2 regions of the Streptomyces sp. NPDC060184 genome follow, and region 2 is predicted to be linked to the other one. Evidence: riboswitches for the same ligand, from Rfam matches in the RefSeq annotation. Region 2 holds a riboswitch; the other holds the start of a gene.
The links. A riboswitch is a leader RNA that binds a small molecule or an ion and turns the genes downstream of it on or off. The one in region 2 is predicted to bind glycine.
Positions count from the first base shown of each region.

Region 1: it holds a riboswitch for glycine, as region 2 does, so the genes downstream of both, gcvP (aminomethyl-transferring glycine dehydrogenase) here and gcvT (glycine cleavage system aminomethyltransferase GcvT) in region 2, are expected to answer to the same signal.

Region 1 is NZ_JBHWYX010000023.1:94,079-108,685, reverse strand. It holds gene ACFWEE_RS17605 (FHA domain-containing protein) at 1-759, shown strand, start outside; gene ACFWEE_RS17600 (MerR family transcriptional regulator) at 804-1,550, shown strand; gene ACFWEE_RS17595 (bifunctional nuclease family protein) at 1,604-2,077, shown strand; gene ACFWEE_RS17590 (MerR family transcriptional regulator) at 2,247-2,864, shown strand; gene ACFWEE_RS17585 (DNA polymerase IV) at 2,972-4,501, shown strand; gene ACFWEE_RS17580 (PRC-barrel domain-containing protein) at 4,423-4,794, opposite strand; glycine riboswitch at 5,102-5,198, shown strand; gene gcvP (aminomethyl-transferring glycine dehydrogenase) at 5,390-8,275, shown strand; gene ACFWEE_RS17570 (DUF5999 family protein) at 8,409-8,615, opposite strand; gene ACFWEE_RS17565 (hypothetical protein) at 8,931-9,521, opposite strand; gene ACFWEE_RS17560 (glutamate--cysteine ligase) at 10,018-11,523, shown strand; gene ACFWEE_RS17555 (VWA domain-containing protein) at 11,638-13,431, opposite strand; gene ACFWEE_RS17550 (CPBP family intramembrane glutamic endopeptidase) at 13,563-14,393, shown strand.
Region 2 is NZ_JBHWYX010000004.1:151,500-166,106, forward strand. It holds gene ACFWEE_RS04775 (enhanced serine sensitivity protein SseB) at 83-850, opposite strand; partial or broken gene ACFWEE_RS04780 (AAA family ATPase) at 1,112-1,600, opposite strand; glycine riboswitch at 1,772-1,869, shown strand; gene gcvT (glycine cleavage system aminomethyltransferase GcvT) at 2,018-3,133, shown strand; gene gcvH (glycine cleavage system protein GcvH) at 3,245-3,622, shown strand; gene glyA (serine hydroxymethyltransferase) at 3,641-4,903, shown strand; gene ACFWEE_RS04800 (L-serine ammonia-lyase) at 5,058-6,440, shown strand; gene ACFWEE_RS04805 (AMP-binding protein) at 6,535-8,154, opposite strand; gene ACFWEE_RS04810 (TIGR03619 family F420-dependent LLM class oxidoreductase) at 8,415-9,332, opposite strand; gene ACFWEE_RS04815 (NADP-dependent oxidoreductase) at 9,454-10,392, opposite strand; gene ACFWEE_RS04820 (MFS transporter) at 10,413-11,648, opposite strand; gene ACFWEE_RS04825 (MarR family winged helix-turn-helix transcriptional regulator) at 11,761-12,237, shown strand; gene ACFWEE_RS04830 (enoyl-CoA hydratase/isomerase family protein) at 12,323-13,120, opposite strand; gene ACFWEE_RS04835 (SDR family NAD(P)-dependent oxidoreductase) at 13,117-13,854, opposite strand; gene ACFWEE_RS04840 (3-oxoacyl-ACP synthase III family protein) at 13,901-14,607, opposite strand, start outside.

The DNA of each region.
Region 1 (14,607 bases), on a different contig from region 2:
TTTTTTGCGAAGTTGTTCGGAAAGAGCGCACGCGAGGACAGCAACAGTGCTGCCCGCCATCGCGCGCCGCGGCACGGCCAGGAAGAGGAGCAGGGCGGCGACCGTCCCCTCTTCCGCGACGAGTTGTCCGCCTCGGGCGGCGGCTCCGGAGCGCAGGCGGGTGCCCCCGGCATAGGTTCCGGTGACTCCGGGCCGAGCACCGGATTCCACCCCGCCCCGGCGGGCTCCGGCGTGGCGCTCTGCGCGAGGTGCGGTCACCGGAATCCGGCGACCAGCCGGTTCTGCTCCAACTGCGGCGCGCCGCTGAAGGGCGGAATCCCCGAGCGCGCCTCCGAGACCACGTCGACGATCTCGATCTCCGGACTGGAGGCGTACGACGCCGAGGTCACCGGCCAGACCATGCTGCCCTCGCTCTCTCCCGAGGCGCAGGCGGCCGTGGACGCGCTGCCCGCGGGGAGCGCGCTCCTGGTGGTCCGCCGCGGCCCGAACTCGGGCAGCCGCTTCCTGCTGGACGGCGACCTGACGACGGCCGGCCGTCACCCGCAGAGCGACATCTTCCTCGACGACGTGACCGTGTCGCGGCGTCATGTGGAGTTCCGCCGGGTCGCGGACGGTAGCTTCACCGTGGGGGACGTCGGCAGCCTGAACGGCACCTACGTCAACCGTGAGCGCATCGACTCCGTCGCACTGACCAATGGTGACGAGGTCCAGATCGGTAAGTACCGGCTGGTCTTCTACGCGAGCCAGCGGAGCGTGTGACCCTGCCCCGGACCACCACGTCCGGGGGAACCCCAGGAAGGCCCATGCTGCGAACATCCCAGGGCGGTGCCGGTAACGGCACCGCCGCCGCGGACCGCCGCGCGGTGAGCATCGGCGCGGTGCTCGCCCAGCTCCGCGAGGAGTTTCCGGAAGTCACGATCTCGAAGATCCGCTTCCTGGAGGCGGAAGGGCTCGTCGAGCCCGAGCGCACGCCTTCCGGATACCGGAAGTTCAGTTCCGAGGATGTGGAGAAGCTCGCGCAGGTGCTGCGCATGCAGCGGGACCACTACCTCCCCCTGAAGGTCATCCGGGAGTACCTGGACGCCCTCGCCCGGGGGGAGCAGGTCGCCCTGCCCTCTCCGGGGGGCCAGAAGGACCTTGCCGACAGCTGCTGGGACGCGGCGACGGCCGGGGCGCCCACAGCGGCCCGTATCGGCCGTGCCGAGCTCCTCGCCCTCACCGGCGCGGACGAGCGGCAGCTCACCGAATGGGAGTCCTACGGCCTCATCGTGGCCGAGCCCGAGGGCGGGTACGACACCGAAGCGGTGAACGTCGCGAAGCTCGTTTCCGACCTCGGCCGATTCGGTCTCGAACCGCGGCATCTGCGCGCCGTGCGGGCCGCCGCCGAGCGGGAGGCCGGGCTGGTCGAGCAGGTGGTGGCACCCCTGCGCCGGCACCGGAATCCGCAGACCAGGGCACGTGCCGAGGCCACCGCACAGGAGCTCGCCGAGCTGTCCGTGCGGCTCCACGCGGCACTCGTGCAGACCGCCCTGCGCATGCGTTCGCACTGACCTCGGCGGAGCCCGACTACCCAAACATGGCGAGCACGTCCTAGGGTTGCTGTGTGAACGAGCTCGACGTTGTCGGTGTCCGGGTGGAAATGCCCTCCAATCAACCGATCGTTCTCCTGCGTGAAGTGGGAGGCGACCGGTACCTCCCCATCTGGATCGGTCCCGGCGAGGCCACGGCCATCGCCTTCGCCCAGCAGGGGATGGCTCCTGCCAGGCCGCTGACCCATGACCTTTTCAAGGATGTCCTCGACGCGGTCGGCCAAGAGCTCACCGAAGTCAGGATCACGGACATCCGGGACGGGATCTTCTTCGCGGAGCTGGTCTTCGCCAGCGGTGTGGAGGTGAGCGCACGGCCGTCCGACGCCATAGCGCTGGCGCTGCGCACCGGAACGCCGATCTACGGCAGCGACGGCGTGCTCGACGACGCGGGAATCGCCATCCCGGACGAGCAGGAGGACGAGGTCGAGAAGTTCCGCGAGTTCCTCGACCAGATCTCGCCCGAGGACTTCGGTACCAACAGCCAGTGACCCGTCCCGGCCGGGCGGCGGGCGCGCATTCGAGAAGCCCTTCCCGGTCCGACGTCACGGGAAACCACCCTCAGGGTGATTATCACTCGGCGTGCCGAGTGTGGCGATCGTTGACGCACCCCCGGTGACTGCCTACCTTCGAGGGGGCAGGTCAAGGACGGAGGTCGGCGTGAGAAGCAGCGGCGACGGTGCGGCGGCGGGCGGGCCGTATCCGCAGCACGGCAGTGGGGCCGACCACACCATCAGGCAACCGGTTCACCCGGTGGCCCCGGTGGGGGACGGTGTCCCAGGGGCGAACGGCATCGGCTACCGCGGGCCCACAGCGTGCGCGGCGGCCGGGATCACCTACCGGCAGCTCGACTACTGGGCGCGCACGGGACTGGTCGAACCGAGCGTCCGGCCGGCCTACGGCTCGGGCACCCAGCGTCTCTACAGTTTCCGGGACGTGGTGCTCCTCAAGATCGTGAAGCGTTTCCTGGACACGGGCGTCGCCCTGCAGAACATCCGCACCACGGTGCAGCATCTGCGGGCCCGGGGATTCCAGGACCTCGAACGCATGACGCTGATGAGCGACGGAGCCACCGTCTACGAGTGCTGCTCGCCGGACGAGGTCGTGAACCTGCTCCAGGGCGGCCAGGGCGTCTTCGGCATCGCCGTGGGGGTGGTGTGGCGGGACGTGGACGCGGCCCTCTCGCAGTTGCACGGGGAGCGCGTGGACACGGGGGAGACCCTCGTCGGCCACAACCCCACCGACGAACTGGCCCGGCGCCGCAACCGCGCCGTCTGACGCTCCGCCGTCCGAAACCGGGGACGGACACGCTTCCGGATGCCCGGCCCCCGGCGAACGGGTGCCGGGCGGTGTCGTTGTCAGTGGCGTAGGGCACCATCGGCGGTGTGAGATCCGCGCCCACCATCCTCCACCTCGACATGGATGCGTTCTTCGCCTCCGCCGAGCAGGCCGCCAAGCCCAGCCTGCGCGGCAAGCCGGTCGTGGTGGGCGGCGTCGGCCCGCGCGGGGTCGTCGCCACCGCCTCGTACGAGGCGCGGCGCTTCGGCGTGCACTCGGCGATGCCCACCGCCCAGGCGCGCCGGCTGGCGCCGAACGCCGCCTACCTGGTGCCGCGCTTCTCCCTGTACCGCTCGGTCAGCGACCAGGTGATGGAGCTCCTGGGACGGCTCTCCCCGCTGGTCGAGCCGCTCAGTCTCGACGAGGCCTTCGTGGATCTGGAAGCCGGTGGGGCCGCCGACGACTCCGCGTCGGCCCGCGCCACCGGCGAGCGGCTGCGGGAGGCCATCCGCACGGTCACCGGACTCAGCGGGTCGGTGGGGCTCGCCGGGTCCAAGATGCTGGCGAAGATCGCCTCCGAGGAGGCCAAGCCGGACGGGCTGATGCTCATCGAGCCGGGCACCGAGCGGGAGCTCCTGGCGCCCATGCCCGTACGCACCCTGCCCGGGGTCGGTCCGGCCACCGGGGACCATCTGCGGCGCGCCGGGATGACCACGGTCCACGACCTGGCCGAGGCGGGCGAGGACGAGCTCGTACGACTGGTGGGCAGGGCCCACGGGCTCTCGCTGTACCGGATGGCGCTCGGCCTGGACGACCGGCCCGTGGTCGCCGAACGCGACGCCAAGTCCGTCTCGGTCGAGGACACCTTCGAGGTGGACCTCCACGACCGCACGCGGGTGCGGACGGAGGTCGAGCGGCTGGCCGGCCGGTGCGTCGAGCGGCTGAGGAAGGCCGGGCGCTCCGGGCGCACCGTCGTGCTCAAGGTGCGTCGCTACGACTTCTCCACCCTGACCCGCTCCGAGACGCTGCGCGGCCCCACGGACGACCCCTCCGTGGTGCGTGAGGCCGCCGCCCGCCTCCTGGAGGGGGTGGACACCACCGGCGGAGTGCGGCTGCTGGGCGTGGGGGTCACGGGCCTGGCGGACTACACGCAGGAGGACCTCTTCGCGCAGGCGGCGCAGGCCGAGCGCGAGGCCGGGGAACCGGCGGAGCCGGCCTCCGGGGCGGGCGCGCAGGTGGACCCGGTGGCGGAAGCCCGCCGGGGGACGTCCGACCCACCGTCCGGGCTCCCGGGTGCACCGCCCGGCCCGCCGGGGAGCACCGCGGCCGACGCGCCCGGGGACGAGGCCGCCGGGCTCGCCGCGCGGCGCTGGTCCCCGGGCCACGACGTGCGGCACGGGACGTACGGGCACGGCTGGGTCCAGGGCAGCGGCGTCGGCCGGGTCACCGTGCGGTTCGAGCGGCCGGGCGACCCGCCCGGCCGGGTGCGCACGTTCCGGGTGGACGACCCGGAACTGCACCCCGCCGATCCGCTGCCACTGGTGGCGGAGCCGGTGGACTACTCGTCCTGGCCGGCCAGCCTGCCGAAGTCGCGGTCCGGGCCGGGATCGGTCACGGAGGAGGAGTCGAGTCCGTAATGCCGGTACAGCTGAAGCTCCTGCTCGGGCGAGAGGTGCCGCCCGACACCGAAGTCCGGCGCGTCCCGGATCAGCGCGCGGTCGAACGGAACACGCAGGGTGTCCTCGACGAACTCGCTCGGCTCCAGCGGGACGAAGGCGTCCCTGCTGAACAAGCCGGTGCGGACGGCGGCCCACTCGGGGACGCCGGTGGCGTCGTCGAGGTAGACCTCGTCCACCGTGCCGATCTTGACGCCTGCGCGGTCGAATGCCTTGCGGCCGATCAGGCTGCGCGGATCGATGTCGGTCTGCACGGTGCCTCCCGCTGGTCGCGACGACTGGGGCCGGGCCGTGTCGTCGAAGTGCCGTCTGCCGGGCGGCGCCCGGCACGCGCGCTCGCCGCGTCGCCGGAACCGTCCCCGTACGCCCCGTACGGGGACGGTCCGCCGCCCTGCGATCGCACGCACCGGGCGCCGTCCGGCCCGGCCTCCGGCCGAGCGACGCCACTTCGGCGACGCGGCCCAGCAACTACTCCACTGCCACTACAGAAGTGCAGATTCCGGATATCGGCCACTCGAAGAAACGGCGAAGATCCCCGCTGGTAGGCTGGCACATGGCTGCTGACCCCGTGCGGGAGAGCCTCCGGTGTCGATTCCGGAGGCGCCGAAGGAGCAAATCCTCCCCGGAATCTCTCAGGCCCCCGTACCGCATGGACGAGGTCACTCTGGAAAGCAGGGCGGTCCCACCCGGCACGTGCCCGGTGCGGCCCGCCCTCACCGACGGTGAAAGCCGGTACGCCCCAGGGCGCGCCGGTGAAGCTCTCAGGTCGAGATGACAGAGGGGGAGGCCGTACGGGCAGCCGCGCCGCGGTGCCCCTCGCAGGTCGTGTCAGACCAGGAGGCCTCCATCATGACCCCCCGCCGCACCCCGCTCTCCCAGCTGGAGCAGGGCATCCCCTTCGAACAGCGCCACATCGGGCCGGACGGTGAGGCCCGGGCGAAGATGCTCGCGCAGGTCGGATACGGCTCGCTCGACGAGCTCACCGCCGCCGCGGTGCCCGACGTGATCAAGAGCGCCGAGGCGCTGAACCTGCCGTCGGCGCGCACCGAGGCCGAGGTACTGGCGGAGCTGCGCGCGCTCGCCGACCGCAACCAGGTGGTCGCCCCGATGATCGGGCTCGGCTACTACGGCACCTTCACGCCCCCGGTCATCCTCCGCAACGTCCTGGAGAACCCCGCCTGGTACACGGCGTACACGCCCTACCAGCCGGAGATCTCGCAGGGCCGGCTGGAGGCCCTGCTCAACTTCCAGACCATGGTCGCCGAGCTCACCGGCCTCCCCACCTCGGGCGCCTCGCTGCTCGACGAGGGCACAGCCGCCGCCGAGGCCATGGCGCTCGCGCGGCGGGTCGGCAAGGTCAAGGGCGGGGTCTTCCTCGTCGACGCCGACACCCTGCCCCAGACGATCGCGGTCATCGAGACCCGCGCCGAGCCGACGGGCGTCGAGGTCGTCGTCGCCGACCTCACCGACGGCATCCCGGCGGACATCGCCGAGCGCGGCGTCTTCGGCCTGCTGCTCCAGTACCCGGGCGCCTCCGGGGCGGTACGGAACATCGGCCCCGTGATCGAGCGCGCCCACGAGCTCGGCGCCGTCGTCACCGTCGCCGCCGACCTGCTGGCCCTCACCCTGCTCACCTCGCCCGGCGACCTCGGCGCGGACATCGCCGTCGGCACCACCCAGCGCTTCGGTGTCCCGATGGGCTTCGGTGGACCGCACGCCGGCTTCATGGCCGTACGCGAGAAGTTCGCCCGCTCGCTCCCCGGCCGTCTGGTCGGTGTGTCGGTGGACGCGGACGGCGACAAGGCCTACCGCCTGGCCCTCCAGACCCGCGAGCAGCACATCCGCCGCGAGAAGGCCACCAGCAACATCTGCACCGCGCAGGTCCTGCTCGCCGTGATGGCCGGCATGTACGCCGTCTACCACGGCCCCGACGGGCTGCGGACGATCGCCCGGCGCACCCACCGCTACGCGGCGATCCTCGCCGACGGTCTGCGGGCCGCCGGCGCCGAGGTCCTGCACGACTCCTTCTTCGACACGCTGACCGTGCGGGTGCCCGGCAAGGCCGCCGAGGTCGTCGCCGACGCCCGCGCCCGCGGGGTCAACCTGCGGCTGGTCGACGCCGACCTGGTCTCCGTCGCCTGCGACGAGACGACCACCCGCGCCCACCTCGAATCCGTCTGGGCCGCCTTCGGCGCGCGGGGCGACGTCGAGGCGCTGGACGCCACCGCCGGTGACGCGCTCCCCGAGCAGCTGGTGCGCACCGACGACTTCCTCACCCACCCGGTCTTCCACCAGCACCGCTCGGAGACGGCGATGCTGCGCTACCTGCGGCGGCTCGCCGACCGCGACTACGCGCTCGACCGCGGAATGATCCCGCTCGGCTCCTGCACCATGAAGCTGAACGCGACCACCGAGATGGAGCCGATCACCTGGCCCGAGTTCGGTGCGCTGCACCCCTTCGCCCCGGCCGAGCAGGCGGAGGGCTTCCTCACCCTCATCCGCGAGCTGGAGGAGCGCCTCGCCGAGGTCACCGGTTACGACGCGGTGTCGATCCAGCCCAACGCCGGTTCGCAGGGCGAGTTCGCCGGTCTGCTGGCGGTCCGCGCCTACCACCGTGCCAACGGCGACGACCAGCGCACCGTCTGCCTCATCCCGTCCTCCGCGCACGGCACCAACGCGGCCAGCGCCGTGATGGCCGGGATGAAGGTCGTCGTGGTGAAGACCGCGGACGACGGCGAGGTCGACATAGAGGACCTGCGCGCCAAGATCGAGAAGCACCGCGACGAGCTTGCCGTGCTCATGATCACGTACCCGTCCACGCACGGTGTCTTCGAGGAGCACGTCGCCGCCATCTGCGGCGAGGTGCACGACGCGGGCGGTCAGGTCTACGTCGACGGAGCCAACCTCAACGCGCTGGTCGGCCTCGCGCGCCCCGGCAAGTTCGGCGGCGACGTCTCGCACCTGAACCTGCACAAGACCTTCTGCATCCCGCACGGCGGCGGCGGCCCCGGCGTCGGCCCGGTGGGCGTGCGCGCGCACCTCGCGCCGTACCTGCCCAATCACCCGCTCCAGCCCTCCGCCGGTCCGGAGACGGGCGTCGGCCCGATCTCGGCCGCTCCCTGGGGCTCGGCCGGCATCCTGCCGATCTCCTGGGCGTACGTCCGGCTGATGGGCGGCGAGGGGCTCAAGCGCGCCACGCAGGTGGCGGTGCTCGCGGCGAACTACATCGCCAAGCGGCTGGAGCCGCACTTCCCGATCCTGTACACCGGCCCGGCCGGCCTGGTCGCGCACGAGTGCATCGTCGACCTGCGGTCGATCTCGAAGGAGACGGGCGTCAGCATCGACGACGTCGCCAAGCGGCTGATCGACTACGGCTTCCACTCGCCGACCATGTCGTTCCCGGTCGCCGGAACCCTGATGATCGAGCCGACCGAGAGCGAGGACCTCGCCGAGATCGACCGGTTCTGCGACGCGATGATCGCGATTCGCGGCGAGATCGAGAAGGTGGCCTCGGGGGAGTGGAGCGCGGACGACAACCCGCTCGCCAACGCCCCGCACACCGCGAACGCGCTCGGAGGGGAGTGGAACCACTCCTACAGCCGTGAGGTCGCCGTCTTCCCGGCCGGCGTCTCGGCCGCCGACAAGTACTGGCCGCCGGTGCGCCGCATCGACGGCGCCTTCGGCGACCGCAACCTGGTCTGCTCCTGCCCGCCGCTGGACGAGTACGACCACTGACGGGCACAGCGGGCGTACGAGCGCCCGGGCACACGCGGACATGCGTCGGGGCCGGTTCGGAGATCTCTCCGGGCCGGCCCCTGTCCGTACCGCCGGGGCCCACGGGTCCTCGGACGGCTCTCGGCCGGCCTTCTCAGGCGGCCTTCACCACGCGGCCGGTGGCCAGCGGGCGGTGCGGGGCGATGATCTGTCCGTCCGGGAGGAGTTCGCCGGTGTCCTCGAAGAGCAGCACGCCGTTGCAGAGCAGGCTCCAGCCCTGCTCGGGGTGGTGTGCCACGAGCCGGGCGGCCTCCCGGGCGGCTGATTCGGCGGTGGGGCAGGGGGGTTGATGCTGGCACATGGAGGGTTCTTTCGCTGTGTCGAGTGGTGGACGCGGGGTGTGCGGGTGAGTGCCGAACGGCCCTTTGGTACAGGCCGGTCGGTCTCAGTGTTGCGCCACGCGCCGCGTTCCGCAGGGATTTCGGCTCAGCTCGTTTCACGCTCCGCCGTGGTGTCACCCGCGCGGACGGCTCACCGCGCGACCCCCGCCTCTTCGGGGGGTCCGGGGTAGTCCGAGTGGGCCATGGGCGCGTCTCGCCGGGGTGTGCGCCGAGCGGGCGGACGTGCGAAGGCCCGCCCCCGCGCGAGGCGGGGACGGGCCTGCGGGAGCGGCGGGTCAGGCCGAGCCGACGAGGGGCCCCGGGCGGGGCGCGATGCGCAGGGAGAGCACCGGGAGCAGATCGGCGGCCCGGTAGGGCCGGTGGGCGGCGATCCCGGTCGGTGCGGGCGCGAGGGGAACGAGGATGTCGTTGGGCGCGACCGTGCCGGAGGCCGGGTCGGCTCCGGTGTCACCGTGCAGCCAGAGGGTGAGCATGTAGAGCTCGGGTACGGAGAGCAGCCTCGGCTGGTGGAGCGTCGCCGTCGACTCGGCCTGGCGCAGGGCGCGTTCGGTCGAAGCGAGATAGGGGCCCTCGAAGAAGTGCGAGAAGGCCCAGCCGTCCGCGGTGAGGACGGTGTCGGCGGCGGCGACGACACCCGACTCGGCGCGGATCAGGAACCGCCAGCCGGTGAGTCTGGTCGCCGGCGCGGGTGCGTCCGCGGCCGACCGGTCGAGAACGTGTACGGGCAGGGGGAGTTCGGGGCTCAGCGGTCCCTGGACGGAGCGCAGAGCGGGGGTGTGGGCTTCGCGGACCGCGGTGGGAGAACCGAGTGCCGTGAGAACGCTGCGCAGTGCGGGCGCGGGGGCCGGGGGAACATGCAGCGGCATGGTGGGTCGCCTCTCGCTTCGGAGACACGGTGATGCGTGGGTGGGTGCAGACGGCGCTGTCGGCGTGCGGGACGTCAGAAGGAGGCTGGTCGACGGCTGGACGCATCGACAATCGGCCTCGTCAGCGGAGTTTATATGACAAGTGTTCGCCCGGTGTTTCCACTAGCTGTCGGTCATATGACGTGCAAGGACCTTTTGCGTCTTTGAAATGCGGAGTTTCTGGTGATTCGCGATGGGTGCCCCAGCTTCCGCCTGCGGGCTTTCACATTTCGCGGTCGGCTCAAAAAGATCGGTGTTTCCGCCACCTGTGCGAAGGGAACGCGGGTCAGAATGAGCCGCCCGCCGCATGCCTCCGGAATGTGCCTGATGACCGAGCGGCCCCAGCCTATCCGGTGCCGGACGCTTCCGCAGGCGTTATGGATCACCTCTGCGGGGCATTATCGATCGAGATGCGAGCGACCTGGCCGCGGGCCGCCACTGATGGAGGGACTCTTCGATGGGGGAGAAGGTCGTGGCGCACGCCTTTGACCTGTCCGACCGCCCGGCGTACCGGCGCAAGCTGACCCGGTGTCTGGAAGGGCTGGAGAGGCTGCTGGAGGAGCGGAGGTTCGACCGTCCCCGAAATTTCATGGGGCTGGAGATCGAGCTGAATCTCGCCGCCTCGGACGGCACGCCCCGGATGATGAATGCCGAGGTGCTCCAGCGGATCGCCAGCCGTGATTTCCAGACGGAACTCGGGATGTTCAACCTTGAGGTGAACATCGTTCCGCACCGGCTGAGCGGCCGGGTTTTCGATCAGCTGGCGGAAGAGCTGCGCACGGGTCTTGCCTATGCCCATCGCAAGGCCGCCGAGGTCGACGCGGGCATTGTCATGATCGGAATTCTTCCCACGCTGGGACCGGACGACCTGGTCTTCGGCAACCTCTCGGACGTGGACCGCTACACCCTTCTCAACGACGAGATGGTCGCCGCGCGGGGCGAGGATTTCGCGATCGACATCGAGGGCGTCGAGCACCTCGTGTGCGCGTCCCCGTCGATCGCCCCCGAATCGGCCTGCACCTCCGTGCAGTTGCACCTCCAGGTCACCCCCGCGCGGTTCCCCGACGTGTGGAACGCGGCGCAGGCGGTCGCCGGGGTGCAGATCGCGCTCGGCGCGAACGCGCCGTTCCTGTTCGGCAAGGAACTGATGCGCGAATCGAGGCCGCCACTGTTCCAGCAGGCCACGGACGTACGGCCGCCCGAACTGCGGAACCAGGGAGTGCGCCCGCGGACCTGGTTCGGGGAACGCTGGATCGGTTCGGCGCACGAACTCTTCGAGGAGAACGTCCGCTTCTTCCCGCCGCTGCTGCCGATCCTCTCCGACGAGGACCCGCTGCGGGTGCTCGACGAAGGGGGCGTACCGACACTGGCCGAACTCGTCCTGCACAACGGGACGATCTACCGCTGGAACCGGCCCGTCTACGGAGTCGCGGACGGGGCGCCCCACCTGCGGGTGGAGAACCGGGTGCTGCCCGCCGGCCCGACCGTCGCCGACGTGCTCGCCAACGCCGCCTTCTACTACGGGCTGGTGCGCGCGCTCGCCGACGAACCCCGCCCGGTGTGGAGCAAGCTCTCCTTCGAGGCCGCCGAGGAGAACTTCGACAACGCCTGCCGGTACGGCATCGAGGCCGAACTGCTCTGGCCGCGCCCCGGCCGGTCCGGCGGCGTCGCGAAGGTTCCCGCCGTCAAGCTCGTACGGGACGAACTGCTGCCCCTCGCGTCCGCCGGGCTCGACGCGTGGAACATCGAGCCCGCCGACCGCGACCGGTACCTCGGCATCATCGAGGAGCGGTGCCGCCGCCGTACCAACGGAGCCTCCTGGCAGGTCGACACCTACCACCGGGCGCAGGAGGCGGGCCTGGGACGGGAAGCCGCTCTCGCGGCCACCACCCGCAGGTACGGCGAGCTGGCGCGCAGCGGCGAACCGGTGCACACCTGGCCCGTCGGCTTCCCCAAGCCGTGAGCGCGGGCGCGCGGCGGTCGGGGAAGTCCGCCGCCCCGTGCCCGCGCGGGTCGTACGCCTGCCGGGCGGGCCGGTGCGGACGCCCCGTGCCGCGGCCGGGTGGACCGCCGCCGTCTACTCCGGGACGCCGGCCTGACTGGCCGTCATGATGGCCTGCAGGATGACCGACTGGATCTCGGCGGGGTCGCTCACCTCGTAACCGCCGCCGCCCGTCACCTTCGCGATCTCCGCGACCTCCTCGCGGTCCGCGTCCGGACCCACGGCGATGGCGAGGATCGGCACCGGGCGCTCCGGGTCCGCGAGCGCCCTGAGCTGCTGGACCAGGCCGGTGCGCGAGATGCCGTGGTCGTCCTGGTCGGAGCCGTCCGTCAGGATCACCAGGGCGTTGAACTTGCCCGGCACCCAGCTCGCCACCGCCGCCCGGTACGCGGCGAGCGTGGTGTCGTAGAGCCCGGTGGCGCCGTTCGGCACGGGCTCCAACTCGTCGAACGCCGCGGCGAGTTCCTTCCGATGGGTGGTGCCGTTCGCGGTGCGGTCGCCGAGACGGCGCGTCGGGGTCAGCTCGCGGTAGTCCTTCTCGCCGTCGAGCGTGGTGGCGAACTCCCACAGGCCGATCTCGTCGTCGTCCGTGAACTGGCTCAGCGCCCGCAGCAGCGACTCCTTCGTCACCTCCATCCGCGACTCGCCGCTGCCTGGGACCGGGGTCGCCATCGAGCCCGAGGCGTCGACCACCGTGGAGAGCCGGGCGCTCTGCACCGTGATGGTCCACATGCCGAGCACCTCCTGGAGCTCGGCGGCGGTGGGCGCGGTCGCGGGAGCCCCGGCGTACGGCTGCGGGTCCTCGCCGCCCGCCGCCCGGACGACCCGCGCCTCCGCGTCGCCGTCGGGGGACCGGAACCCGTGGGCGGGCAGGACGGCGCCGGGCCCGCCCGCCCCGCTCTCGCGGAGCAGCGTCATAAGGCGCAGCGCGGTCCGGCTCTGCTCCACGCTCATCGCCGTCTCGTCCACCAGCGTGTACGGGTAGTTGAGCTGCGGAGCCCCGTCCTTCGGGTAGAAGAGGTCGACCTTGCCGCCCGCTCCGGCCTTCTCGTTGTGCGTGAAGGCCGCCTGCTCCGACAGGATCAGCGCCTGGTTCCGCTTTACGTCGTTCCGCTCGGCGGCCACATCGTCGTGCGCGAGTGTCCCGGCCGCCTGCGGGTCGCTCCGCGACATCCGCTCGGAGAGGAGCTTCGCGGTCTGCGCGGCCCGGGTGTCGCTGTCGCCGCCCTGGTCCGCGGAGGCCGCGCCGATGGCCGCGAGCGCCAGCAGCCCGGTGGCGCTGCGGGCCGGATCGGCCGCCCCGAGCCGTACGGCACCGTCCGACCCCAGGGCGGCGGCGACCAGTTCGGCCCAGCCGAGCTGCTTGTCCGGCCAGCCCAGGGCCTTCGCCGCGGACGGCACCACCGCGAACCCCACCGGGGAGGTGGCCACCGAATCGCCGGGCGTGAGCGGGATGCCGTCCCCGGCCCCCTTCGCCCGGTCCAGCCAGAGGTCCGAGTCCGGAAGCCAGACCTGGTACGGGGCCTTGCCGCCGGCCGCCACGGTGTTGGCGACCTTGTACGAGTCGGCGGCCACCACCCGGACGTCCATGCAGCGGCCGTCCGTACGCACCTCGTCCTCGCGCGCCCGGTCGGCGACGGCGCGCACGGCGGGGGCGATGTCGGGCGAGGCGGCCACGGTGAGCCGGACCGCGTCGCTCCCGCACGGCTCGGAGAACGGGATCAGGCCGCCGCGCGCGACCACCGCCGTCCCGGCCGCGACCGCGACCGCGAGTGCGCCGGTGACGGCGATCGCGCGGCGGCGGGGCGGTGTCGACGCCGCCCCGGGTCTGTCCGCCGCGGAGCGGTCGGGCAAGCTGTGACGTCCCATGTCGGTGGTGCCCTCCTTGAGAATGAAACAAGGAAAGGGGGACCACACCATCGGTGATGGTGCTCGTCCCCCGGCCTGTCGCGCATGATCTTCGTACTTGCTTTCGAGACCCTAGCGGTGCGGCGGGTGGCATGGGACGCGATTGCAGAACTAAAGGCGGTGTACCGGTGGAGGTGGGGCGTGTGGCTGATTCTTGTCCCCAAGAGTCGCTTTCCCGAAGGACTTTGCGGTCCGAGACGGTGTTGGTCCTCGCGCTGTCGTTGGGCGCGAGCGGGGTCTCCGCACTCATCAGTTTTGTCGGATCACTGACGAAACCAGGGGGTTTGAAGGACCAGGCGGCCACCCTCAACGGCTCGTACGCGCCGGGACGTCCATGGCTCGATCTGGCATGGCAAACGTTTGGGATCGCAACGGCTCTGGTACCCGTCGCGCTGGTGGCGCACCTGCTGATCCGGGAGGGCGCGAGCCTGCGGACCATCGGCTTCGACCGCACCCGGCCCGGCTCCGATCTGCGGCGCGGCGTCGCGGTGGCGGCCTGCATCGGCAGCGCCGGACTCGCCTTCTACCTCGTGGCGCGGGCCACCGGCTTCAACCTCACGGTGGTGCCCGAGTCGCTCCCCGAGGTGTGGTGGAAGTTCCCCGTACTCATCCTCTCAGCACTGCAGAACGCCGTGCTGGAGGAGGTCATCGTGGTCGGCTACCTGCTGCGCAGGCTCGACCAGCTGGGGTGGACGCCCCGGGCCGCGCTGCTGGGCAGTTCGGTGCTGCGCGGTTCCTACCACCTGTACCAGGGGATCGGCGGCTTCCTCGGCAACATGGTGATGGGCGTCGTCTTCGTCCTGCTCTACCGGCGCTGGGGCCGGGTCGGCCCGCTGGTGGCCGCGCACGCGCTCCTCGACATCGGGGCCTTCGTCGGGTACGCGCTGCTCGCCGGGAAGGTGGACTGGCTGCCCACGCCCTGAGGCACCGCGCCGCGGCCGGGCTTCGGTCGCGGGCGCAACGGGCGGTGCGGGTGGGGTCGGAGAGCATCGTGTCCCGGACGGCGGGGGCTTTTGCGGGTGATGCGGCGGGATCCCTCGCCGGGCCGTTCCGGGCCGGCGTTCCGGGCCGGTCGTCCACGCCGGAGCGCTGCCTCGTGCGTGCCGCCCGTCCCGGCGCACGCTGCCGCGTACCGCT
Region 2 (14,607 bases):
CCGCCCCCGGGGAAGGCCGGCCGGCCGGTACGGCACGGCCGCTCTCCGCCCCACGGAGGGAACGGCTCACCAGGAGACGGGCTCACTGGTGGAAGGGCCGCACCTTCTCCAGCATCCAGTCGCCGACCGGGTCCTGGGCCACGTCGAGGAGGACGAGGTTGACGGGCCACGGCACCTGGACGCGGCCGAGCGCCCGGCCCAGCGCGTCGAGGGGGACGCTTCGCGTCGTTTCGTCCCACAGCGTCGCCTGGAATCCGGAGACACCGATGAAGAGGACGGGGTCGCCGCCCTCGATGCTGGCCAGGGCCCGCCGGGCGGTGGCGACCAGACCGGTCTGCCGGAACTCGGCGGAGACGGCGGCGAGGAAGTCCACCGGCTCCTCCTTCCAGTCCGGCTCCCACAGTCGCACCCGGCCGCCGCCGGCCGGTCCGTCCAGCGGGCTGCCGCCGGTGCGGCAGAGCTCGGCGACGGCGGCGGGGGGCAGCGGGAGCCCGACCGCGCCGCCCGGGTTCACGGCGATGCCGAGCTGCGGGGGCAGTCCGCGCGCGAACTCGCGGGCGGGCGCGACGGCGAAGGAGAGATGGGTGCCGACGCAGCCGAGGAACTGCGCCTCGGAGCTGAAGACGGGGACGAAGGCCGCGCCGTCGAGCTCGATCGTCGGCAGGTCGAGGTCGGCGCTGGCGGGGTTGCCGCCGTTGGGGAGCGGAATCCAGACCTGGCTGCGGCCGAGCACCTCGACGAGGCGGCCGGCCGCCTCGGGGACGCCCAGCGAGGCGCTGAGTACTTCTTCGAGCTCGTTCGCCGGCCACCCCTGGAGCTGCTGGGGCGGCGTCTGTGCCGGGATGTCCACTGCCTCTGTGTCCTCTACTCGACCGTGTCCTGCGGCAGAAACAGTAGCCGCCGACGGGCGTCGTCGTCCCGGTACGGGCGCGGGACCGCCGACGGCCAGGTCCGGGAAGGCGATGGACCGCAGCGCCCCGGCCGCCGGACGGTCCAGCAGCACCGCGGAGGCGCAGCCCGGGGGCAGCAGGCCGAGTTCCGTGTCGCGCAGCAGCCGGCCGACCGCGCGGCGGTGCCGGGCGAAGGCGTACCCGGAGACGCCGCGTCCGCGTTCGCGCTGGCCCGCCCGCGCGGTCTCGGGTGTCACGTCGAGCAGCACCAGGTGGAGGGTGCGGCCCCGGCTCACCGCGTGGCGGGCCAGCCAGCGGCGCACCCATGCCTGGGTGCCGCAGTCGTGGACGACGACCGCCTCGCCGGAGCGGAGCGCCCGCAGCAGCCCGTAGTAGTGGGCGGCGCGGACCAGGGGGCGGTAGAGGGCGTACGGGAGTAAGCGGGGCAGGGCCGCCGCGAAGCGGTCCCGGGTGTCCTGGGAGTCGATGGCGCGGGCGGTGACCGTGCGCCGGATCAGGGTCGACTTGCCGCTGCCGGGCAGCCCGGAGACGACGACCACGTCCCCGGGGGCGAATTCCAGCCGCCGCGGTCCGTCCCCCGCCCCGCCGCGCAGGTCGCGCACGGCCGGCGGCCCCTTCTCGGCGGCGGGCTGTTCCCGCCGCGCCGGGACCGTCCTCCGCACCACCCCCGCGTACGGTCGCCACGACATCGGCACTCCCCCTGTCGAGTCACCCACCCCTGCCCACAAAGTGTAAAGAAAAGGTAATGCGCGGCAAGCGTCCCGGACGGGAGGCGGGGCGGCGGCGGGGGCGGGGGTACCGGGCGCCGAGGCGGTCCGCCCTGCGTGCGATGATGTGCGCGCAACTGCATACCGGCCGTTTGAATCCACGCGGGAGAGTCCCGGCCACCGTGTGTGCCGGGCGCCGAAGGAGCAAGTTCCTCCCTTGAATCTCTCAGGCCCCGTACCGCGTGGATGAGGCAGATCTGAAAAGCGAGCCGTTCACCGGCTCCACCCAAGGTGCAAGCCGACCCGTCAGGGGCCTCTCGGCGAACCTCTCAGGTTCCGATGACAGATGGGGAGGGACCGTCCTCGTCGTCATGCCCTGCGCCCTGGGAGCCACACCTCATGAGCACCGCCCCCCGTACGACCGCCCTCGATGCGCTGCATCGCTCGCTGGGCGCGACCATGACCGACTTCGCCGGCTGGGACATGCCGCTGCGGTACGCCAGCGAGCGTGACGAGCACAACGCGGTGCGCACCCGCGCCGGGCTCTTCGACCTCTCCCACATGGGCGAGATCGCCGTCACCGGCCCCGGGGCCGTCCGCTTCCTGAACCACGCGCTGGTCGGCAACATCGGCACGGTCGGCGTCGGACGGGCCCGCTACACGATGATCGTCCGCGAGGACGGCGGCATCCTGGACGACCTGATCGTCTACCGCCTGGCCGACGACGAGTACCTCGTGGTCGCCAACGCGGGCAACGCCCGGACCGTGCTGGACACCCTGACCGAGCGGGTCGCCGGCTTCGACGCCGAGGTCCGCGACGACCGCGACGCGTACGCGCTGATCGCCGTCCAGGGCCCCGAGTCCCCCGCCATCCTGAAGTCCGTCACCGACGCCGACCTGGACGGACTGAAGTACTACGCGGGCCTGCCCGGCACGGTCGCCGGGGTGCCCGCGCTCATCGCCCGTACCGGCTACACCGGCGAGGACGGCTTCGAGCTCTTCGTCGCCCCCGAGCACGCCGAGGCCCTCTGGGCGGCCCTCACCGAGGCCGGCGCCCCGCACGGCCTGATCCCCTGCGGGCTCTCCTGCCGCGACACGCTGCGCCTGGAGGCGGGCATGCCGCTGTACGGGCACGAGCTGACCACCGAGCTGACCCCGTTCGACGCGGGCCTCGGCCGGGTCGTGAAGTTCGAGAAGGAGGGCGACTTCGTGGGCCGCGAGGCCCTCACCGCCGCCGCCGAGCGCGCCGAGACCGCCCCGCCCCGCAAGCTCGTCGGCCTGGTCGCCGAGGGCCGCCGGGTGCCGCGCGCCGGTTTTCAGGTGGTCGCGGACGGCAAGGTGATCGGCGAGGTCACCTCCGGCGCCCCCTCCCCGACGCTGGGCAAGCCGATCGCCATGGCGTACGTGGACGCGGCGTTCGCCGCACCCGGCACCGAGGGCGTGGGCGTCGACATCCGGGGCACCCACGAGCCGTACCAGGTCGTGGCCCTGCCCTTCTACAAGCGCCAGAAGTAGGCGTCGGCGCCCGTCGCGCCCCGCCCACCGGGGCGAACGTGACGCAGTCGCGTCTCATCCCGTAAGACCATCGTTCATCAGCACCCACCCGCGTACAGGAGAATTCAGGTCATGAGCAACCCCCAGCAGCTGCGGTACAGCAAGGAGCACGAGTGGCTGTCGGCCGTCGAGGACGGCGTGGCGACCGTCGGCATCACCGAGTACGCGGCCAACGCGCTCGGTGACGTCGTGTACGCCCAGCTTCCGGAGGTCGGCTCCACGGTGACCGCGGGCGAGACCTGCGGCGAGCTGGAGTCGACCAAGTCCGTCAGCGACCTGTACTCGCCCGTCACCGGCGAGGTCACCGCGGCGAACCAGGACGTGGTGGACGACCCGTCCCTGGTGAACTCCGCCCCCTTCGAGGGTGGCTGGCTGTTCAAGGTTCGCGTCGCGGAGGAGCCGGGGGATCTGCTCACCGCCGACGAATACACCGAGTTCTCCGGCAACTGAGACCCAAGGGACCGCCTGATGTCGCTTCTCAACTCCTCCCTCCACGAGCTGGACCCGGACGTCGCCGCCGCTGTCGACGCCGAGCTCCACCGCCAGCAGTCCACCCTCGAGATGATCGCCTCGGAGAACTTCGCTCCGGTCGCCGTCATGGAGGCGCAGGGCTCCGTCCTCACCAACAAGTACGCCGAGGGCTACCCGGGCCGCCGCTACTACGGTGGCTGCGAGCACGTCGACGTGGTCGAGCAGATCGCGATCGACCGCATCAAGGCGCTCTTCGGCGCCGAGGCTGCGAACGTCCAGCCGCACTCCGGTGCGCAGGCGAACGCCGCCGCGATGTTCGCGCTGCTCAAGCCGGGCGACACGATCATGGGTCTGAACCTGGCCCACGGCGGTCACCTGACCCACGGCATGAAGATCAACTTCTCCGGCAAGCTCTACAACGTGGTCCCGTACCACGTCGGTGAGAACGGCGTCGTGGACATGGACGAGGTGGAGCGCCTCGCCAAGGAGTCCCAGCCGAAGCTGATCGTGGCCGGCTGGTCCGCCTACCCCCGCCAGCTGGACTTCGCCGCCTTCCGCCGCATCGCGGACGAGGTCGGCGCGTACCTGATGGTCGACATGGCGCACTTCGCGGGCCTGGTCGCCGCGGGCCTGCACCCCAACCCGGTGCCGCACGCCCACGTCGTCACGACCACCACGCACAAGACCCTCGGCGGTCCGCGCGGTGGTGTGATCCTCTCCACCCAGGAGCTCGCCAAGAAGATCAACTCGGCGGTCTTCCCGGGCCAGCAGGGCGGCCCGCTGGAGCACGTGATCGCGGCCAAGGCCGTGTCGTTCAAGGTCGCGGCCTCCCCGGAGTTCAAGGAGCGCCAGCAGCGCACGCTGGACGGCGCCCGCGTCATCGCCGAGCGTCTGGTCCAGCCGGACGTCACCGAGGTGGGCGTCTCCGTCCTCTCCGGCGGCACCGACGTGCACCTGGTCCTGGTGGACCTGCGCAACTCCGAGCTGGACGGCCAGCAGGCCGAGGACCGGCTCCACGAGATCGGCATCACGGTCAACCGGAACGCCATCCCGAACGACCCGCGCCCGCCGATGGTCACCTCCGGTCTGCGCATCGGTACGCCGGCCCTGGCGACCCGCGGCTTCCAGGCGGAGGACTTCACCGAGGTGGCGGAGATCATCGCCTCGGCCCTGAAGCCCGCCTTCGACGCCGAGGACCTGAAGGCCCGCGTCGCCGCGCTGGCCGAGAAGTTCCCGCTGTACCCCGGCCTGGGCAAGTAGCAACCGCCCGTTCACGGGCATTTTTCGCAGGTCGGGCGGGGCATCGCGCACACTGGAAGGTGAGCGCGGTGCCCCGCCCTGTTGCTCCGCCCCCCTCACACCCATTCTTCGTTTCGCCGGTGGACAACGGCGTCCGCCCAGCTAGGAGTCATCCGTGGCCATTTCGGTCTTCGACCTGTTCTCGATCGGCATCGGGCCGTCCAGCTCCCACACGGTGGGCCCGATGCGGGCGGCGCGGATGTTCGCGCGCCGGCTGAAGAACGAGGGCCTGCTCGCGCCGACCGCCGCGATACGCGCCGAGCTGTACGGCTCCCTGGGCGCGACCGGCCACGGCCACGGCACGCCGAAGGCGGTCCTCCTCGGCCTGGAGGGCGAGTCGCCCCGGACCGTGGACGTCGAGTCCGCCGACGCCCGGGTCGAGCGGATCCGCACCACGGGCCGCATCAACCTGCTGGGCGCCCACGAGATCCCGTTCGACGCGGACGAGCACCTGGTCCTGCACCGCCGCAAGGCCCTCCCGTACCACGCCAACGGCATGTCCCTGCACGCGTACGACGAGACCGGCGCGCTGCTGCTGGAGAAGACGTACTACTCGGTGGGCGGCGGGTTCGTCGTCGACGAGGACGCGGTCGGCGCCGACCGGATCATCCCCGACGACACCGTCCTCGCCCACCCCTTCCGCACCGGCGACGAACTGCTCCGCCTGGCCCGTGAGACGGGCCTCTCCATCTCCTCGCTGATGCTGGAGAACGAGAAGGAGTGGCGCACCGAGGAGGAGATCCGTGCCGGTCTGCTGGAGATCTGGCGGGTCATGCAGGCGTGCGTCGGCCGGGGCATGTCCCGCGAGGGCATCCTCCCCGGCGGTCTCAAGGTCCGCCGTCGCGCCGCCAACTCCGCCCGCCAGCTGCGGGCCGAGGGCGACCCGCAGACCCACGCGATGGAGTGGATCACCCTCTACGCCATGGCGGTCAACGAGGAGAACGCCGCGGGCGGCCGGGTCGTGACCGCCCCCACCAACGGCGCGGCCGGCATCATCCCGGCGGTGCTGCACTACTACATGAACTTCGCGGCGGGCGGCGCCACCCCGGAGGAGAAGGACGACAGCGTCGTCCGCTTCCTCCTCGCGGCGGGCGCCATCGGCATGCTCTTCAAGGAGAACGCCTCGATCTCCGGTGCCGAGGTCGGTTGCCAGGGCGAGGTCGGCTCCGCCTGCTCCATGGCCGCCGGCGCGCTCGCCGAGGTCCTGGGCGGCTCCCCCGAGCAGGTCGAGAACGCCGCCGAGATCGGCATGGAACACAACCTCGGCCTCACCTGCGACCCGGTCGGCGGCCTCGTCCAGATCCCCTGCATCGAGCGGAACGGCATGGCGGCCGTCAAGGCCGTCACCGCCGCGAAGATGGCCCTGCGCGGCGACGGCACCCACAAGGTCTCCCTCGACAAGGTCATCAAGACCATGAAGGAGACCGGCGCGGACATGTCCGTCAAGTACAAGGAGACGGCCCGGGGCGGGCTCGCGGTGAACATCATCGAGTGCTGAACACCGCCGGACAGAACCCGGGAAGCGGAGCGTCAAAACCGCGGGGCGGCGCGGCGCGGAGCGTCAGAACCGCGGGGCGGGGCGTCCCGGTGCGTCAGGACCGCAGGGCGGCGCGGCGGATCTTCCCGCTGTTCGTCCGGGGCAGGTCGGCGACGAAGTGGACGTGCCGCGGGTACGCGTGGGCGGAGAGCCGGGTCTTCACCAGGGCCTGGAGTTCCGCCTCCAGGCGGGGGCCGGTGGCGGCGGTGCGGGTGGGTACGACGTACGCCTCCACGACCTCTCCGCGGAGCGCGTCCGGGGCGGTGGTGACCGCGGCCTCCGCGACGTCCCGGTGGTCCAGCAGGACGTTCTCTATCTCGACCGGACCTATGCGGTAGCCGGCCATGACGATGACGTCGTCCTGACGGCCCTCGATGTGGAGGGCGCCCGTGGGCCCGACCCGGGCCAGGTCGCCGGTGATGAACCACCGGCCGTCCCGCGCGAACGTGCCGCCGGCCCCCGGGGCGGGCTGGGCGGCTCCCGCGTACCCGTCGAACCACATGAGCGGACTGCGCGCCACGTCGACGGCGAGGAGCCCGGTCTCGTCCCGGGTCTCGCGTCCCGTCCCGGGGTCGACGACCGTCAGTTCCCAGCCGGGGAAGGGGCGCAGCTCGCGGCGGGCGGACGGTGGGCCGGGGACGGGGCCCCAGGCCTGTCCGGCGGCCATGCCCAGTTCCGACTGGCCGTAGTGGTCGAAGAGGTCGGCGCCCAGGCAGCGCCGGGCCCAGGGGGCGAGGTCCGGGGGCAGCGGTTCACCGGCGGAGGAGCAGGCGCGGAGCGCGGTGCGCAGGGGGCGGTCGCCGAGTGTGTTGCGCAGCGCCCGGTAGGCGGTGGGGGCGGCGGCGAAGTTCGTCACGCCGAGGCGGGTGAGGGCGCGGGCGGTGAGCCCGGCGTCGAACCGGGCGCGGAGCAGGGTGGTGGTGAGGCCGAGGGCGAGCGGGCCGATGACCGCCTGATAGAGGCCGTATCCCCAGCCGGGGTCGGCGAGGTTCCAGAAGACGTCGTCGGGGCGCTGGCCGAGACCGAACCATTGGTATGCGGCGAAGGCCGCCGTCGCCCGGACGGGGACGGTGACGGCTTTGGGCAGGCCCGTCGTTCCCGAGGTGTACAGGTCGATGAAGGGCGCGTCACCGCCGGGACGGCGGCCGGGCGTGGGCGTGGGCAGCGGGGTGTCGGTCTCCAGGTCCTGGAGGCGGTGGGTCCCGGGTCCGGGGGCGTGGGTGAGGTCGCCGTTGACGACGATCGGGGGGAACGGTGCCCCGGCCTCGGCCAGGGGCTGGAGTTTGGGCAACTGCGCGGCGTCGGCGACGACGAGCGCGGCGTGCGCGGTGCGGGCGGCGACGGCCTCGCTCTGGAAGGCGGTGAACAGCGGTATGTGTACGGCTCCGAGGCGCCAGGTCGCGAGCAGGGTGACCACGTGTTCGGCGGACTTCGTCATCAGGGTGGCGACGCGGTCGCCCTCGCCCACTCCGAGCCGGTGCATCGCGTGGGCGAGCCGGCGGGAACGCTCGGCCAGTTCTCCGTAGGTGACCAGGTCGGCGCGGAGGTCGGGGCCGACGACGCGCAGTGCGGGGTGGTGCGCGGGGTGCCGGTCGCAGAGGAGGTGCGCGAGGTCCGTGTCCGGGCTTGCGAACGCGGCGACGAGGTCGGCTATGGACGGTTGTGAGGTGGGCACGGGGGCTCTCCTGGACGAGGTCGTGGTGTCGGGTTCGGTCGAGGTGCGTTCTCCGGTGCGGGTGGAGCGGAACGGGTGCGGGGTGGAGCGGAACGGGTGCGGGGTGGAGCGGAACGGGCGCGGGGTGGAACGGAACGGGCGCGGGTGAGGGCCGGCCGGAGCCCACCGGGGCTCGGGCCGGGCCCGGCGCCGCGTCCGCGTCCCGCTCGTACGGGCTCCCGGGGTGCCGGGCGGGCGGTGGGCGGCGCCGGGGCGCGCGGTCAGCGCACGGTGTGGGTGGCGAGGTCGACGACCTGGGCGGCGATGGTCTCCAGGGTGCGCCAGTCCTGCTGGGCCGTGCCGCGCAGCCGCTGGTCGCCGGGGTCGGTGTCCAGGATCACGTAGGCGCAGCCCATGGCTTCGAGGGTGCGGAGGTCGTCCCGGAGCTGTTCGGTCGTGCCGTGTCCCGTCTGCCGGGTCGCGTCGGGCAGCGGCTCGGAGGTGAGGGAGACCTGGATGCGGGGGCAGAGCTGGACGGGCGGGCGTCCCTCCTCTTCGGTGAGTTTGCGCAGGGTGGGCACGGCCACCTGCTGGAGCCAGTCGGCCCGGGGCCACAGCGGGTGCCACGCGTCGCCGTGGCGGGCGGCGCGGCGGACCGCGGGCAGGCTGTTGCCGCCGATCCAGACGGGGGGCGAGGGTTGGCGGTGGGGCATGGGGGCGCTGTGGACCGAGGTGAAGGAGACGGTCTCGCCCCGGAAGGTGGCCCGCCCGTCGCTCCAGAGCCGCCGCAGGGCGGCGAGGTACTCGTCGGTGAGCCGGCCCCGGGAGGTGTAGGGGACGTTGAGCGCCTGGTATCCCTGGCGTGCCCAGCCGACGCCGACGCCGAGGACGAAGCGGCCCCCGGAGAGCTGGTCGAGGGTGGCGCCCATGCGGGCCAGCAGCAGCGGATGGCGGTGCGGCATGATCACCACGCCGGTTCCGATCTCGATGCGGGAGGTCTGTCCGGCGAGCCAGGCGAGCGAGGTGAAGGCTTCGTAGAACGGCTCCGGAGAGCGTCCGGCGGCGTCCGGGGTGAGGGCCACGTGGTCGGAGACCAGCAGGAGGTCGTACCCCAGATCCTCGATGGTGCGGGCCCAGCCGAGCAGAGTCTGCGCGTCCATGCCGGGGCCGAAGTTGGGCAGGTTGATGCCGATCTTCACCGGGTGGTTCTCCTTGTGCGGGACCGCGACGGGCGGGTGTTCCGCCCGGCGGTCTGTCGTACGGGGTAGCGGGGTGCGGGTGCGGCCACGGGCGCGGGGCACCCGCACCCCGCGCCGGGGGTTACGGGCGGTCCGCGCCGTCGGGTGCGGTGGGGACGAGGAGGACCTTGCCGCGGATTCCGCCGTCCTCGAAGGCGCGTACCGCCTCCGCGGCCCGGGCGAAGGGGTGGACGGTACCGACGCGCACGGTGAGGTCCTTGCTGTCCACGAGGCCGACCAAGGCCTCCAGGGCCCGGCCGTCCTGTTCGACGAAGGAGATCTCCGGGGTGATACCGCGTTCCGGGGGCGGGACGACCGTGGGGACGACGGTCACCAGCCGGCCGCCGTCCTTCACCGCCTCGATCGCGTCGGGGATGCCGGCGGTCTCGAACACGACGTCGTAGCCGCCGGACCGGCGGGCCTGCGCGACGGACGTGTGGACCTCCTGCGCACCGAGTTCGCGTGCGAGCTCCGTGTCCTTCTCGCGGACTAGCGCGGCGGCGTGCCATCCGCGCAGGCGGGCGAGTTGGAGCGCGTAGCCTCCCAGGGCGCCCACGCCTCCGGTGACCAGGATCGTGCCGCCCGGCGGGAGGGGGAGCCGGGCGAAGGGCTGGTACACGCTGAGCGCGGCGAGCGGGAGGGCGGCGGCCTCCCGCAGGCCCAGCGAGCGCGGGGCCGGGGCGAGCAGGTCCTCGCCGATGGTGACCCGCTCGGCCCAGGTGCCCAGTCCGGTTCCGGCCTGGGCGCTCATCCCGACGACGGGGTCGCCCACGGCGAAACGCTCGGCGCCGGGTCCGGTGGCCTCGACACGGCCGGACAGGTCCCAGCCCAGGATCATCGGCAGCGGGACGGTGAGCTCGTCGCCCTTGGACCCCGAACGGACCTGGTTGTCCACGGGGTTGACGGACACCGCCTCGATCCTGACCGTGACCTCGCCGGGCCCGGGGGCGGGCGCGTCGGGCACCTCGCTCTCGTGCAGGACGTCGGGGCTTCCGAAGGTGTTCATGATGACTGCGCGCACGGTGCTGACTTCCTCGTGGTTCAGGCCTCGGCGGGAGCGGGGCTCTGGGCGGGTGCGGGGCTCTCGTCCAGCGGGCCGGCGCCCTTGGGCCGTCCGCCGCGGCGGTCGTGGCGCAGGGCGAGGACGGCGACGGGCAGGGCGAGCAGCGAGACGGCCGCGGCGGTCCAGGTGACCCCGTCGGCTCCGAGGGACGACCCGATCACCAGGCCGCCGATCCAGGCGCCGAAGGCGTTGGCGAGCTGGAAGGCGGAGATGTTGACCGAGACGGCCAGCGTCGGGGCACCGGACGCCGCGGCCAGCAGGCGCGCCTGGAGGGCGGGCGTGATGGCGAAGGCCGCCGCACCGAAGACGAAGACGGCCACCGAGACGGCGGGCTTGCTGTCCAGGGTGAGGCCCAGCACCACGAGTGCCAGGGGCAGCGCGACGAGCATCCCGCACAGCGACGCCATCAGGGAGCGGTCGGCCAGCCGGCCTCCCACCAGGTTGCCGACGAGCGATCCGACCCCGTAGACGAGGAGGAGGACGGTGACCGAGGTGCCGGAGAAGCCGGTGGTGTCGGTCAGCATCGTCGCGAGGTACGTGAAGGCGGTGAACGCGCCGGTCTGGCCGAGCACGGTCATGCCGATGGCCAGCAGCACCTGCGGGCGCGCGAAGACGGACACTTCGGCACGGAGGCTGGTGGTGTCGGGCGCCACGCCGCCCTCCGCTTCGCGGGCGGTGGGGATGAACAGCGCGATGAGCGCGGTGCCGGCGAGGGCCACGCCGGAGACGGCCCAGAACGCGGACCGCCACCCGAACTGTTCCCCGAGGAGGGTGCCGAGGGGGACGCCCAGCACGGTGGCCAGGTTGAGGCCGGCGGCGACCTGTGCGACGGCCCGGCCCTGCTTCTCCGGGGCGACGGAGTTGACGGCGACGACCAGGGCCACCGCGAAGAGGGTGGCGTGGGCGAGCGAGGAGACGACGCGGGCCACCAGCAGCACGGTGTAGCCGGGGGCGAGGGCGGCGATGACGTTGCCGAGGGTGAAGATCGCCATCAGCGCGAGCATGAGCGTCTTGCGCTCGACGCGGGTGGTCAGCGCGGTGATGAGCGGGCCGCCGATGACCACGCCCACGGCGTAGGCGGTCACCAGCAGGCCCGCGCTGGGAACGCTGACGTCGACGTCGGTGGCGATGTTGGGCAGCAGGCCCGCGATCACGTATTCGGCGGTTCCCACCCCGAACACGCAGACGAGTAAGGAGAACAGGGGCAGGGGCATGGCGCCACCTCTCAAGATATGTACGCGGTACGTGCATGCAAACACATTGATTGCATGCTCAGTGACGGAGTGTCAAGATGACTGGACGAGAACGGATTTACGGAGGCACCGGATGACGCACGCGACCGGACGCACCGAGGAAGCACGGGAGACGCCGCCCCCGTGGGCACCCGCGACCGCGGACTGGATGGCCGTCCACCGCGCCCACGCGCGGGTGACCGACGCCGTCGAGCGCGCGCTCGACCGCCGCCACCGGCTGCGCGTCTCCGAGTTCCACGTCCTGGCCGCCCTGGCGGGGGCCCCCGAACGCAGCCTGCGCATGCAGGACCTCGCCGAGGCCGTCGGGCTGACGCACAGCTCCGTGAGCCGGCTGACGGGGCGACTGGAGGACCGTTCCCTCTGCGAGCGCTGTCTGTGCCCCGACGACCGGCGTGGCGTCTTCGGCCGCCTCACCGACCAGGGGGCCGAGTTGGCCGCACTGGCCGCCGTCACCTACGCCGAAGCCCTGTCGGCCGTGCTTTCCCGCTCGGGCATGGCCGTGGACCGCACCCCGGGGGGCCTGCACTTCCTCGTCGGCCCGTCGGCGTGACGGCCGGCCCCGGCAACCGCCCTGCGGCGCCGGGCCGTGCGCCGAAGGCGGCGCCGTCCGCCCGGAGGCCGGGGCCGGCACCACCTCACCGACCGCCGAACCGCGCGTGGCCCGGCCCCCGGGCGACGAAGCTTCCCATGCCCCGCGCCCGGTCCTCCGTCCCGAACAAGGCGGCGAACCGCTCCCGTTCGACCGCCAGACCCTCGTCGAGGCCGAGCGCGCTGCCTTTGTCGAGGGCGTACTTCGCCGCCGCCAGCGCCATCGCCGGACCGCGCGCGTAGGAACGGGCCCGTGCCGTGGCCACCGACAGCACCTCGTCGCCGGGAACCACCTCGTCCACCAGGCCCACGCACAGCGCCTCCGGAGCCGTCAGGGCGCGCCCCGAGAAGATCATGTCCTTCGCCACCGCGAGGCCGACGAGCCGGGGCAGCCGCTGCGTGCCGCCCGCTCCCGGTATGACGCCGAGCAGGATCTCGGGGAGCCCCAGCCGGGAGTCCTCCGCGCAGACGCGGAAGTCCGCGGTCAGCGCGAGTTCGCACCCCCCGCCCAGGGCCGCGCCGTTGATGGCGGCGACGACCGGCTTGCCGATCTCCGCGACCGCGGTGAACGCGGACTGGAGCGCCGAGGCGTGTTCGTGCATGTCCGCGTGGGTCATCCCGGCCATCTCCTTGATGTCCGCGCCCGCGCTGAAGATGGCGGGACCGCCGTACAGGACCACGGCCCGCACGTCGGGATCGGTGGCCGCCAGCGCCGCCGCCCGGTGCAGGGCGCGTTGCGCGTCCCGGTTCAGCGCGTTGACGGGCGCCCGGTCCAGGCGGATCGTGGCGACGTGTTCGTCCACGGTGAGGAGGGCGGCGGCAGCCGCTCCGGTACGCGTGCTCACGCCCACAACAGGCCTCCGTTGACTCCGAGGATCTCGCCGTTGACGTAACTCGCGTCCTCGGACGCCAGGAAGACCGCCGCGCGGGCCGCCTCGCCCACCTCGCCGGCGCGGCCCAGCGCGAACCGCTTCCGGTACGCCTCCCAGGCACGCTCGTTGCTGACGAGTTCCCGGCCCATTCCCTCGTCGAGGAAGCCGGGTGCGAGGGAGTTGACCCGCACCCCGGTGCGTCCCAGTTCGATCGCCGCGACGCGGGTGAACATCTCGACGGCCGCCTTCGACGCCGCGTACCCGGCGGCTCCCACGGCCACCCGGCTGCCCATGCACGAGGACACGGTGATCACCGAGCCGCCGCTCTTCCTGAGGTACGGGACGGCCGCCTGCACCGAGAGGAAGACCCCGGTGAGGTTGGTGTCCATCACGGCCCGCCAGTCCTCGTAGGCCAGCGACTCGATCTTGCCGTCGCGGTTCACGCCCGCGTTCGCGACGACCGTGTCGACACCGCCGAACTCGGCGTCCGCCGTCCGCATGACGTCGCGCATCGCCCCGGGGTCGCTCACGTCGGCCAGCAGGAACCGGGTGTGTTCCGGTTGCTGGTCCAGCAGTTTTCCGACGTCCCCCCGGGAGCGGGCCGCGCACACGACGTTCGCCCCCTCCGTCAGGAACTCGCGTGCGATGGCCAGTCCGAGACCTCGTGTCCCGCCCGTGATCACCGCCGTCTTGCCCTTGAGTCTCATCTCGTCTCCTTGAGGTCCGGGTGCGGTTCGTGCCGGTGCGCGGTGTTCAGTACCAGGTCATGACGGCGGCGCCCGCCGTCATGCCCCCGCCGACCCCGGCGAGCAGCACCCGCTCGCCGCGCCGCAGGGGCGAGCGCAGGTGCGCGTCGTGGAGGGTGATCGGGATGGAGGCCGCCCCGGTGTTGCCGTAGCGGGGAGCCGTCATCGGGACGCGCGCGGGGTCGATCCCCAGGTCGCGCACGCACTGCTCCAGCAGCCGCGTGTTGGCCTGGTGGAAGATCACCCGGTCGATGTCGCCGAGCTCCAGGGAGCTCTCCTGGAGGACTTCGGCGACGAGCTTGGGCAGGGTCGCCAGTACGTAGTCGCGCACCGCCCGCCCGTCCATCGCGAAGAGGTGCTCACCGGCCTCCCACGCCTGCGGGTCGAGCGCCTTCGCGGTCCCGCCGGCGGCGACTCCCACCAGGCCGCTGCGGTCCCCGTCGGTGACCAGCTTCACCGCGTGGATGCCGTAGCCCTCGGGGACGGGTCCGAGGACCGCGGCCCCCGCACCGTCCCCGAAGAGGGCGACCGTCTTCCGGTCGGAGCGGTTCATGATGCGGGAGTACATGTCCGCGGCGACCACCAGCGCGCCGGACTCGCCGCCGGGCCGGTCCACCAGCGCCCGGCCGATGTCCAGGGCGAACAGGAACCCGGAGCACACGGCGTTGACGTCGAAGGCGGGGATGCCGTGCAGTCCCAGCTTGTCCTGGGTGA